DNA from 2 places in the Metabacillus mesotrionivorans genome. Region 1 is predicted to be linked to the other one. Evidence: riboswitches for the same ligand, from Rfam matches in the RefSeq annotation. Region 1 holds a riboswitch; the other holds the start of a gene.
The links. A riboswitch is a leader RNA that binds a small molecule or an ion and turns the genes downstream of it on or off. The one in region 1 is predicted to bind lysine.
Positions count from the first base shown of each region.

Region 1 (7,803 bases):
GAGAGCGCTTAACTGGTACTAATGAAAATAAATCTACATGAACGCCGGATTCTGCTGCTTTGATGGTTGCCATCAGGCCTGCCAAACCGCCTCCGACGACAATAATTCTACCTTTACTCATCTGGCCCACTCCCTTTGATTCTAGTACTCATCAAACAAATGCAAAAATAGTGCTGACTCCAACGTAGGACAATGCAAGGAAAAGTGCGATTGTCACGTAAGTGGAGATCAGTTGTGATCTAGGAGTGACTGTAATTCCCCAGCTCACAGCAAATGACCACAGGCCGTTTGCAAAGTGGAAGATTGTTGATACAACACCAACTACGTAGAAAACAATCATGAATGGATTGCTGAAAATAGAGGCCATCATGTCAAAATTCACTTCTGCGCCAAAGGCAGCTGCAATTCTAGTTTCCCAGACGTGCCATGAAACGAAAATAAGCGTAATAACACCTGAGATTCTCTGAAGCATGAACATCCAGTTGCGGAAGTATCCGAACTTGCTGACGTTGTTTTTTGCTGTAAACGCAATGTAAATTCCGTAGATTGCATGGTATAAAAGCGGGAGGAATATAATAAATGTCTCCAGAACAATTCTAAACGGCAAGCTTTCCATAAAATGTGCAGCATTGTTAAATGCTTCTTCTCCTCTTGTTGCAAAGTTATTTACAACAAGATGCTGAATTAAGAAGACGCCAACCGGAATCACTCCAAGCAAGGAATGAAGTCTTCGGTTCAAATACTCTCTGTTTCCAGCCATCTCAACATAACCCCCTAGTAATCTTAAAATCTTTTTTTTAATGTTTCTCCTATTCCCGGCAATCTTTTAAAAAAATAAACATTGTATGATAAAATGTGACAAATTTATTGTACTCCTCACGCGTTACAGCGTCAAGAAAACGTGTTCATAAATTTTAATTTTGTGACAAATCTCGTTTTGGAACAATTTTTATTTTCTTAAAATACTAATCTGGTGCTGACCCGGCAGATAATTTACTTTTATTGCATGTGCCTCATGCCGCATCTTGATATATAATAAAATCAGAAAGAGGGGAAGAATGTGAAAAAAACGAAAGAACAAATTGACACGGCACAGCTCAGAGATATGCAGGTGCCTGCGTTTGCATATGAACTCCTTAGAGAAGTGCTTATTCCTGACATTCTGGGGAACGAGTCCGCTTCCATGATGTACTGGGCAGGCAAAAGCCTTGCGCGGAAATATCCGGCAGATTCCATCGACGAGCTGATTGCTTTCTTTTCGCTCGCAGGCTTTGGAAACCTTTCACTTGTACATAAGAAAAAAGACGAAATGGAATTTCAGCTGCAGAGCGAACTGATCGAGACAAGATTTAAAACGATGAAAGAACCGTCGTTCCAGCTTGAAGCAGGCTTTATTGCCCAGCAGGTGCAGCGCATGAACAAGCAGATCACCGAAACCTATGAGCATGTTAAAAAACGTGCGGACAAAGTTCACTTTACTGTGAAATGGGACTACAAAGACATGGAGTTTGAAAACGAATAAAGGACGGGTACTCATGATACCCGTCCTTTTTTCATTTTCATTAAAGCCCTCAGTTGGCGCCAAGGACGCCTGCCGGCTGCTCGGATAATTCAAATGCGTCGTGCAGCGCTTCTACTGCTTTCACCATATCAGCATGGCCGACTACCGTTGAAACTTTTATTTCTGATGTGCTGACCATTTTCACTTCAATTCCTTCCTTTGCAAGAACATGGAACATTTCCGCCGCAACACCCGGGTTTGAGACCATTCCGGACCCCACGATTGACACTTTGGACAGGCCGTTTTCAAACTCGATCCGTTCAAATCCGAGTTCCTCTTTATACGTTTCAAGAACGTGAACGGTCTCTTCGACCTCCCCTGTTTTTACAGAGAATGAAAGAGAAGCGATCTGTGCGTCTGCTGTACTTTGAATAATAATATCCACATTTATTCCATGGCTTGCGAGTGTTTTGAAAATAGTGGAAAGAGCCATCAATCCGTTTTGCAGCCCGCAAACCGTCACTTTTGACACCTGATCTTCAAATGCAATGCCTCTTACGACTAAATTCTGTTCCATATCTGTTTCCTCCTCAATAAGCGTGCCCCGTTCGGCTTCTGTGCTGGATCTGACTTCAAGCGGTACTCCGTAATTTTTTGCAAATTCAACAGCTCGCGGATGCAGGACACCCGCTCCGAGGTTAGCGAGCTCAAGCATTTCATCATAGGAAATTCCTTCAAGCTTTCTTGCACCTTTTACAAAACGCGGGTCGGTTGTGAATACACCCGTCACGTCTGTATAAATATCGCATTTGTCCGCTTTCAGCGCTGCTGCAAGTGCAACTGCGGTTGTATCGGAGCCTCCGCGTCCAAGAGTCGTGATCTCGCTGCCGTCTGCAAAGCCCTGAAATCCGGCAACAACGACGATTTTCCCTTCAGAAAGCCGTTTTTCCATTTTCTCTGTATCGATTCCGGAAATTCTCGCATTTCCGTGGACGTGCTCTGTGCTGATCCCGGCCTGCCAGCCTGTATAGGAAACAGCGTCATAGCCTTTCGCCTGCAAAGCCATTGTCAGAAGAGATATGGTCACTTGCTCTCCAGTTGAAAGAAGCATGTCCATTTCTCTCTTGCTTGGCTTTTGAGTGATTTCAGCTGCAAGTGAAACTAAATGATCGGTTGTTTTCCCCATTGCCGATACAACGACAACTACGCTGTTCCCCTTTTGTCTTTCCTCCGCTGCACGGTTTGCAGCATTCATGATCTTCTCAGGTGAACCAACGGATGTGCCTCCGAATTTTTGTACAATTAAACCCATATCGCCTCTCGCCTTTCAAGTCTTATTTAAAGTCTTATTTGATCGTCAGCAAGTAAAAGGGAGAATCCCGGAAAACGCAAAAAAAGCAATGAGATTCTCTATCTCATTGCTTGCATAAACGAATAATGGAACTTCATTCATACAATGAGATAGCGCTCCAAGAAAAATATCTTCTTGACAATCCTGCGTCTCTTAAACGCAAAACCAGCAAAGAGAAGAAATGGCTCTTTCTTTGCTTCGGCGGCGCTCCCCTTTCACGCGTCTTCAAAGGAATCCATTTTCCTCTGACGCGCTACTCTTGAAGTCCGCACCTCTACCGTCATTTAACGAACTAAACGATCTGATTTATGAAATTAGTTAAAATTTTAGCAAACCTTACTGCTTAAAGCAAGAACATTTTATGCTTCTTCTTTTTCCTGCAGTTTCTCATAGATTAATTCTGCGGTATTTGAAGGCATGCCTGCAGCGATAATGTCATCTACACTTGCCTCTTTCATTTTTTTCACAGACCCGAAATGTTTCAGCAGGACCTTCCTGCGTTTTTCGCCAACACCGGGTATGTCATCCAGAATGGATTGAAAAGCGGTCTTTCCCCGAGTTTGCCTGTGGAAAGTAATCGCAAACCGGTGAACCTCATCCTGAATGCGCTGGAGGAGATAAAACTCCTGGCTGTTTCGTTCAAGTTCCACAATTTCAGGCGGACTGCCGACCATGAGGTTGGATGTTCGATGTTTGTCGTCCTTTACAAGGCCTGCTACAGGTATGGTCAAGCCAAGCTCATTTTCAAGCACATCCTGAGCTGCTGCAAGGTGGCCTTTCCCCCCGTCAATAATAATTAAATCCGGAAGCGGAAGTTCTTCTTTCAGGACGCGCGTATAGCGTCTGCGGACAACTTCACGCATCGATTCATAATCATCAGGGCCTTTAACAGTTTTAATTTTATACTTTCTGTATTCCTTTTTGGCAGGCTTCCCGTCAATGAAAACAATCATGGCCGATACGGGATCTGTACCCTGAATGTTTGAATTATCAAAGGCTTCAATTCTTGCAGGAGTATAAATGCCCATTTTTTCACCCAGCTGGTCAATCGCTTTTATCGTTCTCTCTTCATCGCGCTCAATCAGCGAGAATTTTTCCTTAAGAGCAATTTTCGCATTTTCATGTGCCAGCAGCACGAGATCCTTTTTCTTTCCCCGCTGAGGCTGTGTCGCCGTAACTCCAAGAAGCTCAGCTGCCATTTCGCGGTCAACGCTGTCCGGAAGCAGAATTTCTTTCGGCAGAATATGATTGCTCTTTGAGTAAAACTGGCCGAGGAAGGTCAAGAATTCTTCTTCAGGTTCCTGATAAAGCGGGAACATAGCTATATCCCGTTCAATCAGCTTGCCCTGTCTTACAAAAAACACTTGAACGCACATCCACCCCTTGTCGAACGAATAGCCGAACACATCACGGTCAACAAAATCATTCATCGTCATCTTTTGCTTTTCCATCGTGGCGTCGATGTGGGCGATCTGGTCCCGGTATTCTTTTGCACGTTCAAAATCAAGATTCTCTGATGCAGCCAGCATTTTCTTTGAAAGTTCCTCTTTAATCTGCTTAAATCCGCCTTTAAGAAAGCGCGTCATTTCGTCCACCATCTGCCTGTTCTGTTCCTGCGTCACATTGTAGACGCAGGGTGCAAGGCATTGTCCCATGTGGTAGTAAAGGCATACTCGATCAGGGAGTGTGGAGCATTTTCTTAAAGGATAGAGACGGTCAAGCAGCTTCTTCGTTTCCCTTGCTGCCTGCACGTTCGGGTATGGCCCGAAGTATTTTCCTTTATCCTTCTTAACATTCCGGGTAACGATCAGCCGCGGATGTCTTTCACCGGTGATTTTGATAAACGGATAAATTTTGTCATCCTTCAGCATGATATTGTATTTTGGATCATGCTTTTTTATCAGGTTCAGCTCTAAGATAAGCGCTTCTATATTTGAAGAGGTTACAATGTATTCAAAATCTCTGATTTCACTTACAAGCCGCTGCGTTTTCCCGTCATGGGAGCCTGTAAAATAAGAGCGGACACGATTCTTCAGCACTTTTGCTTTTCCGACATAGATAACGGTGCCGAAACGGTCCTTCATTAAATAGCAGCCCGGCTGATCCGGCAAAACGGCCAGCTTTTCTTTTATCAATTGCTCCATTGCGGACACTCCATTAATAAGGTTTATTCCAATATTGTACCATTATCCTGTCTGTGAGTCGTGCGGAGATATGCGCGCTTTTTTGCAGACACCGTCAGAGGTGAATTTTTACATACTTTACAGGCAGAGGGGCAATCATTTCCTGAGCAATAATTGACATATTTTTTGTTTCGGAGAGGAGCGCTTTCTCCTGCATGAAAGAGAAATGAAAAACCCAAGCTCGCAAGCCTGGGTTTTGTTTTTGAAAAATCCAGCCGAACGATTTGCGGCAGGTTTTCGAATTATGCGTGTTTATTAAGAAGTTCAGCTAAAGCTTCTTTAGGCTGGAAGCCAACTGTTTTGTCTACAACTTCTCCGTTTTTGAATACAAGCAAAGTAGGAATGCTCATAACTCCGTATTTGCCTGCTGTTTCCTGATTTTCATCAACATCAAGCTTAACCACTTTCACTTTGTCGCCCATTTCCTGATCAAGTTCTTCAAGAACCGGAGCAATCATTTTACAAGGTCCGCACCATGGAGCCCAAAAGTCAACGAGGACTACGCCTTCGCTAGTTTCTGCTGTAAATGTTTGATCTGTTGCATTTGTAATTGCCATTGTAATTTCCTCCTAAAAATCGAGTAATAACTGAAGTATAGCATTAAAGAATTGGGTCTGCGAATTTTTTGCTCACGTTTACTTTTCCCCAACTTTCTGAGGAAAAACATATCCGGACTGGAGAAAATAAAAACACGACGGGTGAGGTCGTGTTTTTATGGTCTTTTAAGAATGAACTTTAAGCTTTTTGAACTCTTCTGTCAGAAGCGGAACGACTTCAAAGAGGTCGCCGACAATACCGTAATCGGCCACTTTAAAGATATTGGCTTCCGGATCTTTGTTGATGGCAACAATGATTTTCGAATTGGACATACCTGCTAAATGCTGAATGGCTCCGGAAATACCGCAGGCAATGTACAAGTCAGGAGTGACAACTTTTCCTGTCTGGCCGATCTGCAGGGAATAATCGCAGTAATCCGCATCACATGCACCGCGGGAAGCGCCAACCGCTCCGCCAAGAACATCCGAAAGCTCTTTAAGAGGGTTAAAGCCGTCTGTGCTTTTCACTCCGCGTCCGCCTGCAACAATCACTTTGGCTTCTGAGAGATCCACGCCTTCAGTTGCTTTTCGCACCACTTCTTTTACAACTGTGCGAAGATCCTTGATATCAGCTGTGACTGAAGAGACTTCCCCGCTTCTTGATTCATCCTTCTCAAGAGGAGCAATGTTATTTGGACGGATTGTAGCAAAAATGGTTCCGTCAGTCACAATTTTCTTTTCGAACGCTTTTCCTGAGTAAATTGGTCGAGTGAACACGGCATTTCCGCCTGTCACTTCTAAATCCGTTGCATCAGAGATCAGGCCTGAACCGATTTTCGCAGCGATTTTAGGCGATAAATCTTTTCCAAGAGCTGTGTGGCCAAAAATCAGTCCTTCAGGTTTTTCCTGTTCAATCACAGCCAGGAGAGCCTGTGAATAACCGTCAGGCGTATATGTTTTCAGCTTTGCGTCTTCTACCGTAATTACGCGGTCTGCACCGTAGTAGATCATTTCCTGTGCAAGTGAAGCAACGCTTTCCCCTAAAAGAACAGCTGTTACTTCCCCGCCTTCTGAAATCGTTTTGCCTGCAGCAATTGCTTCAAAAGAAACATTGCGGAGTGATTGATCACGTACTTCTCCGAGTACCAGTACTTTTCGTGCCATTATAGAGTCCCCCTGTTATACGTTTGATAGAAAGTAATTCCGTGCTGGGCCAGATTGTCAGATGACTTTCGCTTCGTTGCGAAGAAGTGATACCAGTTCTTTTACCTGGGCATCAAGCTCGCCCTGAAGCACTTTTCCTGCTTCTTTCTTTGGCGGCATATAAATTTCGATTGTTTTCGTTTTCGGTTCAACGTCATCTTCCTCTAGATCCAGATCATCCAGTTCCAGCTCTTCAAGCGGCTTTTTCTTTGCTTTCATGATTCCAGGCAAAGAAGGGTAGCGCGGCTCGTTCAGTCCCTGCTGTGCTGTCACAAGCAAAGGAAGTGATGTTTCGATTACTTCTGAATCACCTTCTACATCACGGACAACGGTAGCCTGATTTCCATTGATTTCAAGCTTTGTAATTGTCGTAACATAAGGAATATCAAGAAGTTCTGCAAGACGCGGGCCTACCTGGCCTGAACCGCCGTCAATCGCAACGTTTCCGCCGAGAATCAAATCTGCATCCTTGTCTTTAAAATATTCAGCAAGGATTTTTGACGTTGTAAACTGATCTCCGTCTTCAAGATCGTCTTCCGTATTAATAAGAACAGCCTTGTCACACCCCATGGCAAGAGCTGTGCGCAATTCCTTCTCAGCCTCTTCGCCGCCGATTGTCACAACTGTTACTTCCCCGCTGTTTGCGTCGCGGATCTGAATTGCTTCTTCAATTGCATATTCATCGTAAGGATTAATAATGAACTCGGCGCCGTCTTCGTTGATCTTGCCGTTTTGAAGCGTGATTTTTTCTTCCGTATCAAACGTTTTTTTCATGATTACATAAATATTCATGTCCATCCCCCTATTTACGTTAAGCATTCAAATTGTATAGAAAAAACGTATGTAACGTTTAATCAGTGACGTTTATTCGCCTTTAAACTGCGGCTGTCTTTTCTCAAGAAAAGCACTTATGCCTTCTTTGGCATCCGCACTTTCAAAAACGGTGCCGAAATATCCGGCTTCCTTCTTTACTCTTTCATGGTAAGGAAGCGTTTTAGAAGCGTTGATCAAATCAATGGCTGCCGCAAC
Region 1 is NZ_JBQMFF010000004.1:237,780-245,582, reverse strand. Features, by position in the region: gene sdhA (succinate dehydrogenase flavoprotein subunit) at 1-121, opposite strand, end outside; gene ACTSEZ_RS13455 (succinate dehydrogenase cytochrome b558 subunit) at 152-760, opposite strand; gene ACTSEZ_RS13450 (YslB family protein) at 1,106-1,522, shown strand; gene ACTSEZ_RS13445 (aspartate kinase) at 1,572-2,813, opposite strand; lysine riboswitch at 2,956-3,137, opposite strand; gene uvrC (excinuclease ABC subunit UvrC) at 3,212-4,996, opposite strand; gene trxA (thioredoxin) at 5,278-5,592, opposite strand; gene ACTSEZ_RS13430 (electron transfer flavoprotein subunit alpha/FixB family protein) at 5,758-6,735, opposite strand; gene ACTSEZ_RS13425 (electron transfer flavoprotein subunit beta/FixA family protein) at 6,793-7,566, opposite strand; gene ACTSEZ_RS13420 (enoyl-CoA hydratase) at 7,639-7,803, opposite strand, start outside.

Region 2 (7,803 bases), on a different contig from region 1:
TTTTTGCGCTCTTCATAGAACGCATTTTCAAAAATAAAACGGCCATGTATATTCATCAGAAGCGCCACACTGCGCTGAACTTTATCTTCAAGCAGGGCAAGACGCTCTTCTTCTGTTTTTGCTTTTTTTACAGAAGCATCCGCCACAATCATCTCGGCAAATGTCGAGGCCGTTTCCGCCACATTCATCGCATAGCTGCGGTTAAGCGGATGAACGCCTGCCATTGCATGCTGGTGAAACGCATGACCAAGCTCATGGGCAAGAGTCGCAATGTTTGAAGGGGTGCCTGAGAACGTCATAAAAATGCGTGACTGATCGCTTTCCGGAAAGCTTGTGCAAAATCCGCCCGGTGCCTTTCCCTGTCTGTCTTCAGCTTCAATCCAGCGGTCTTCAAAGGCTTTTTTCGTAAAAGAGGTGAGCTCTTCCCCGAAATTTGAGAACTGATCAAGAATAAACTCTGCGCCTTCCTGGTAGGAAACCTTCGACTCTTTGCCGCCGATCGGCGCATCAAGATCATACCAGCTGAGTTTCTCAACCCCAAGAAGCTCTGCTTTTCTTTTTAAATACTTTACTAGAGACTGTTTGTTTTCAGAAATGACCTTCCACATGACATCGAGCGTCTCCCGCTTCATTCGGTTGATTTCAAGCGGCTCGCTGAGCACGTCGTTCCAGCCCCGCTTTTCGTAGACATTCAGCCTGAAGCCTGCAAGATGGTTCAGCGTCTGGGCAAATAAATCAGCTTTGCCCCCCCATGCTTTTTCCCACTCTTCAAATACAGCCTTGCGGACTTCACGATCTGCACTTGAGAATTTATTGGCCGCCTGACCAACTGAAAGTTCCTTGACTTCTCCATCTTCGCTGAATGGAATTTTCACCGTTGAGACGAGTGTGTCATAAAACTGTCCCCACGCATGATATCCGTCAACTGATAGAGCATTAATCAGCGTTTCCTGCTCCATCGGCAGTTTATTCTTCGCTTTGTTTCTGAGTTCAGTGAGCACATAGCTGAGGTCAGCCAGACTTTCCGTCTGAATAAGCTCTTCCCAGACTCCGTCCTCCACTTTTACCAGCTTTTGATCAAGGCTTGCGAGTGCATTCTGAAAGTGAGAGCTGAGCTGCGTTACTTTTCCTCTCAGCACAGCTGCGTATTTGTCCTCTGTATCCTGAGCCTGCAGGCAGCCGACATAAGCACCTGCCTGTCTAATTCTTTTAGCAATTCCCTGGAATGAGTCAAGGATTTGATCAAGGTAAACGTAATCCTCTTTTGAGCTTGGCACATCCAGCTGATCTGCCTCGTCCTTAAATAATGGAACATCCTTTTCAAGCTCTTCTAAGTGACGCTTAAAACCTTCAGACTTGCTGCCTCCTTTAAAAAATACATCCAAATCCCACGTTTCTGCATATGTAGCGGCTTTCATCAATCTACCCCCTGTTAAGTATTTCGCTTCACTAAATAAACTGACAGGTCTATTATATAACACCCGTTTGAATTTTTGTATAATTCTTACTCTTTTTGAAATCAAAAAAAACAACCCGCAGGCTGTTCTTAGTTACTTCACCGATTTATCTGATTTCACGTCATCGTCATCCATTAAGCCTTTTGTTGCATTTTTAAATTCTCTCAGTGTTTTACCTGCAGCTTTGCCCAGCTCCGGAAGCTTTTTCGGTCCGAATAGCAGAAGTGCCACAAACACTATTAACATGATTTCGCCGAATCCCAAGTTCATCATGTACCCTTCTTCCATGTATTATTTCATAAAAAAAGAAAACGTTATCTTTGTAAATTATAGTAGATTTTCCCTCATAATGCAAAGTGAAGTTTTTCACGGCACGCATTTGTAACTATTGGAAATACACGATTTTTGTTGACATTTGCTATATGTTCCTGCTAAATTAGCTCTATCAAAATAACATAAAAAAATCCTCACGTCATCTCAGTGAGGTAGAGGTTGCGCGATAGGAAGAGTAGCATGCATGAAGCCGGTGGGGCTGATGAGAGCATGTTGAAAGGCCTTCGCGCCGAAGTGTAAAACAGCCACACTGTTATACGCTGGGACGGCATCGAACAGGTGCCGGACTGCCGCAGATTGCTCTGCGGAGTGCTATCAGGAGATGATGGTGAGTTTTTGCGTATTTGGCGCACGGACTTTTCCGTGCGTCTTTTTGTTTGTTTCGATTAAAAATGACACAGACTGTTGATAAGGTATGTGTTCTCTAGGAGGTTTCATGGTTTGAAACAGAAAAAATGGGGTTTTTGGCTGTTAACAGCCTTTGTTGTAGGAAATATGGTCGGCTCAGGTATATTCATGCTGCCGAGCACACTTGCACAGACAGCAAGTCCACTGGGTGTAACAAGCGCCTGGCTTGTGACTGGATTCGGCGTCCTGATGATCGCACTTGTTTTTGGCAATCTTTCCATCCGCAGACCGGACCTGACCGCAGGTCCTCAAAGCTATGCCAAGGCGCTTTTTGATTCGCCCAAGAAAGGAAACGTAGCAGGCTTCAGCATGGTTTGGGGATACTGGGTCGCAAACTGGATCAGCAATGTTGCCATTATCACAAGCTTTGCCGGATATTTGTCCTCTTTTTTCCCAATTATGTCTGACAAATCGGTTCTCTTTACGATCGGCTCACAGGACGTTCAGCTTGGAAGAGCAATAACGTTTGCTGTCTGCACAATTCTGCTTTGGGGAACTCATACAATTCTTATCACAAACATGACAGGTGCAGGGAAGCTTAATTTTGTCGCCACAGCTTCTAAGGTGATCGGGTTTATGCTGTTTATTATTGCGGGATTATTCGCACTTGAATCTGCCGCGTTCGGCGAATTCTATTTCCCAGTTGAAACAGACAGCGGCAATACACTGGGACTGACCAGTCAAATTCAGTTTGCTGCCATCTCAACTTTGTGGGCGTTTGTCGGCATCGAATCTGCCGTCATTTTATCAGGACGCGCATCCTCACAAAGAGATGTGAAAAGAGCTACAATTACCGGTTTAATCATTGCGGTTTTCATCTATATGGTTATCACTCTTATTACGATGTCTGTTCTTCCGCATGATCAGCTGCAGGCGTCCGACAAGCCATTCGTCGATGTTCTTTCCGTTATTTTGGGAGATGCAGGAGCGAATGCGATGGCTCTGCTCGCCGTTGTTTCACTTTTCGGTTCCACAATCGGCTGGATTCTGCTTTCATCGGAAGTGCCGTATCAGGCTGCAAAATCAGGGATCTTCCCGGCATTCTTTGCAAAGACCAATAAAAAAGGCAGTCCTAAAAATGCCCTGCTGATTACAAATCTGATGTCGCAGATTTTCATTTTCTCAACGATTTCAGGAACCATCAGCGAAGCTTATACGTTCCTGACAACGTCAGCTACACTTGCTTATCTTTTCCCGTACCTTGTATCCTCCATCTTCTTCCTGAAGCTGATTGCTAAAGGAGAAACGTATGATCTGGTAAAGGGTTCACGTGTAAGAGACGGGATCATCGCGTCCATAGCCTGTATCTATTCTGTCTGGGTTATCGTTACAGGAACAGCGGATCTCAAAACGTTTGCTTTAGGCGTTGGCCTTTTCCTTGCAGGTTTTGTCATCTATCCATTCCTTAAAAAGTATATGAAAAAAGAAGAATCTGCTTCTGCTTAACCAAAAGGGCTGCACCCATTAGTGCAGCCCTTTTAAATTACTGCCGGAGCAAACATCTGGCTTGCACAATACTCGATGATTTCTCTCCTTCTTATGATTCCGATAAAGATTCCTTTGTCATCTGTCACAGGCACAAAATTCTGTTCCATGGCCCTGGAAATGATATGCTCCATTTCAGCCTGAATGGAAATGGGTTCGTTTTTGCGGTGAAAAGGAATTTCCGTCAGCCTGATATTTTCTGTGTTGTGAAAATTCAGGTTTGGGGTGTTTTTCAGCTTCCAGAGCAGATCTCCCTCTGTCAGCGTCGTGACATATTTGCCTTCATGATCAAGCAGCGGAACCGCCGAATATCGGTGGTATTCCATCTTTTCAAGCGCCTGCCGCATCGTTGACTGGATAGGCAAATAGACAACATCCTTTTTAGGGATCAGGAAAAAAGCAATATTCATTTCTTAAAAGTCCTCTCTATATTTTTCCATCTGAAACGATATGAATATCAATGTTTTCTGTTTTTCGCATAATGGTATTTACAATAGACCCTTTTCGGATTTCTTCCCATCGTGTTCTTGCTGACTGTCCAAGCAGAATCTGTGTCACATGGTATTTATTTGCTGCCTCAATAATAATCTCAGCGGGCTTCCGGTTTCTCTCGTGCTCAAGCAAAAAGACGGCATTAAATTGAGAGGAGAGCAGCTGCCACCGTTCTATTTTTTCTCTCATCTCCTGAGTAAATGATTCTTTCGGATATTTTGCAGCATGCAGAACATACAGCTGTGCACGAAGGCGGTTCGCCATCCTCCAGCCTCTTCTGATCAGTTTTTCGGCAGTAGGACCGTACCCGACGCAAACAAGTATTTTTTCATGCACACCAATAGGTCCGTATGAAAGATTTCCGCTGATCTGCTCCATTTTTTCATCAACATCATCCGCCACTTCTCTAAGAGCGAGCTCCCTTAAAGCGGATAAATTCGGAACGGTAAAGAAATGGGAGAGGCTTTGTTCGATTTTATCTGAGCCGTAAATTTTCCCTTCTGACATCCTTTTTCTGAGCGTTTCAGGAGTCACATCAATCAGCTGGATTTCACTTGCTCTTTGAACAAACAAATCAGGTACCCTTTCGCGCACAGCCACTCTCGTTATCTGCTGGACAATATCGTGGACACTTTCCAGATGCTGAATATTGACGGCCGACATGACATTGATTCCTGCTTCCAGAATCTCCTCAACATCCATATATCGTTTAAGATTTTTAGACCCTGGAATATTTGTATGGGCAAGCTCATCGATAATGACAACAGCCGGTTTCCTTTCAATTATGGCTTCTGTATTCAGTTCTCTGAATATGCTTCCTTTATACGTCATTTCTTTAAGGGGAATGACTTCAAGGTCTTTTATTAAATCTTCGGTTTCTCTTCTTCCGTGGCATTCAATCAGGCCAATGACTGCATCAATGCCTTCAAGCTTTAAGTCGTGGGCATCCTGGAGCATTTTATAGGACTTCCCAACCCCGGGGGCTGCTCCTACATAAAGCTTCAGCTTACCCCTGTTCATTTCTGCTATTTCATCAAGCAGCTCCTGAGGGGTTTTCCGTCTGAAATATGGATGGTTTTCGGTCATATTTTCACCTCCTCAATAAAAAACAGCTCAGTCAGCCCTTCACAAGAATCCAGCCTCAGCGAAATTGGCAGCTGAGGCGGGTCTAATTTATTGTTTCTTCATGTTTTTCAAATCCAGATTCAATTTAAGAACATTCACTCTTTCTTCCCCAAACTGTCCAAGTTCTTTTCCCTGCACATGTTTTTCAATCAGCTTTTCAAGTTTAGCTTTTTTAATTCCCGTTGCTTCTGAGACGCGGCTGACCTGAACGTAGGCTGCTTTTGGACTTATGTGCGGATCAAGTCCTGAACCTGAATTTGTCAGCAGATCATTCGGCACATCGCTTATAGGTGTTTCAGGATTATTTTTTTCCCACTCTTTTATCGATTCCTTCGCACGGTTCAGCATATCTTCATTTGATGGTGCGTAGTTGTTCGATCCTGATCCTGCACCGTTGTATTCTATACTTGAGACTCTTCCGTGGAAATAGCCTGCTTCTGTAAAGGACTGTCCGATCAGCTCAGAACCTATTACCTTATCATTCTCATCGTAAATTAAACTCCCATCTGCCTTGTCCGGAGCAGCGGCCTGGGCAATGACTGTTACTGCAGCCGGATATACCAGTCCGCAGAATACCATTAACACCAGGCTCATTCTAATAATCGGTCCTATGATTGATTGTTTTTCTTCCACTTTATGAACCTCTTTTCTTCTTATATAAATAGGGCAAGACAAAGATCAATGAATTTGATGCCGATAAACGGAACAAGGACTCCTCCCAAACCGTATACAAGCAGATTTTTTCTGAGAAGGGCATTTGAACTCATCGGCTTGTAGCTGACTCCTTTCATTGCGAGAGGAATCAGAATCGGAATGATGATCGCGTTAAAAATCAAGGCTGACAGGATGGCTGAAATTGGCGAGTCAAGCCTCATCACATTCAGCATGCTCATTTCCGGAATGGCGAGCATAAACATGGCCGGTATAATCGCAAAGTACTTGGCAATATCGTTTGCGATACTGAACGTTGTCAGGGCACCGCGGGTCATCAGCAGCTGTTTTCCAATTGATACTACTTCAATGATTTTCGTAGGATTGGAATCCAGATCCACCATATTCGCAGCTTCCTTGGCAGCTGCAGTCCCGCTGTTCATGGCAAGACCCACATCCGCCTGGGCAAGAGCAGGGGCATCATTGGTGCCGTCTCCCGTCATCGCAACGAGCTTGCCCTGTGCCTGCTCATATTTAATGACTTCAATTTTGTCCTCAGGTTTGCACTCTGCGATAAATTCATCCACACCCGCTTCCTTTGCTATTGTGGCAGCTGTGAGCGGATTATCTCCTGTACACATGACGGTTTTGATTCCCATGCTGCGGAGCTTGTCAAAACGCTCCTTCATTCCAGGCTTAACGGTATCTTTCAAGTAGATTAATCCGAATATCTGATCATTCATCGCTACAGCAAGAGGTGTACCGCCTGCTTTGGATATATCGTCCGTTTTCTTGTCCAGATCAGCCGGAATGGTGCCTCCGCGTGAGAGAACCCATTTTTTCACGGCATCCACCGCACCTTTTCTTACAACTGATCCGTCAGGCAAATCCATTCCGCTCATTCGGGTCTCCGCTTTAAATTCAATGAACGTTCCTCCATCTGCAAGATCCGTTCTGTATGAAAGCTGTTTATTCTTCAGCAGCTCAAGAACCGATCTTCCTTCAGGTGTTTCATCCTCCAGCGAACTGACGGCCGTCCATTGCGCCAAATCCTGCATCGGGGCATTGCCCACAGGAATAAACTCGCTTGCCATTCGGTTTCCGAATGTAATAGTACCTGTTTTGTCCAGAATGATTGTATTAATGTCTCCAGCAGCTTCTACGGCTTTTCCCGACATGGCAATGACATTGAACTGTGTTACCCGGTCCATCCCGGCAATTCCGATGGCAGAGAGCAATCCCCCGATTGTCGTAGGAATCAGACAGACAAGCAAGGCAATCAGAACCGGTATTTCAAGACGAAACCCGAGGTAATCCGTATAAAAAGGAAGAGTCACAACGACAATCATGAAAATAAGAGTGAGGCTTGTTAAAACCGTATTCAACGCTATTTCATTCGGTGTTTTCTGGCGCTGTGCCCCCTCAACAAGAGCAATCATTTTATCAAGAAAAGATTCACCTGGATCACTTGTAATTCTCACCTTGATCTGATCGCTGACCACCTTTGTTCCGCCTGTTACAGAGTTAAAATCCCCTCCCGCTTCCTTAATGACCGGAGCGGATTCACCCGTAATCGCGGATTCATCAACAGACGCAAGACCGGAAATAATTTCACCGTCACCAGGAATAAATTCACCCTGGGACACAATGACCACATCCCCCTTGCGAAGCGATGCAGAGTCAACTTTTTCAATATTCCCGTTTTGTTTCACTCTGTTTGCCGTCATTTCTTTCTTTGAATTTTTCAGCGAATTCGCCTGTGCCATTCCCCTGCCTTCAGCGAGGGCTTCAGCAAAGTTTGCAAACAATACGGTAAATAACAGAATAAGCGAGACGGTTAAATTAAACGCCG
Region 2 is NZ_JBQMFF010000003.1:246,708-254,510, forward strand. Features, by position in the region: gene ACTSEZ_RS11180 (M3 family oligoendopeptidase) at 1-1,418, opposite strand, end outside; gene ACTSEZ_RS11185 (twin-arginine translocase TatA/TatE family subunit) at 1,551-1,727, opposite strand; lysine riboswitch at 1,936-2,113, shown strand; gene ACTSEZ_RS11190 (amino acid permease) at 2,232-3,644, shown strand; gene ACTSEZ_RS11195 (CBS domain-containing protein) at 3,677-4,093, opposite strand; gene kdpDN (KdpD-like non-kinase potassium sensor) at 4,110-5,261, opposite strand; gene kdpC (potassium-transporting ATPase subunit KdpC) at 5,349-5,933, opposite strand; gene kdpB (potassium-transporting ATPase subunit KdpB) at 5,954-7,803, opposite strand, start outside.
Region 2: another riboswitch for lysine. It lies ahead of ACTSEZ_RS11190 (amino acid permease); the one in region 1 lies ahead of ACTSEZ_RS13445 (aspartate kinase).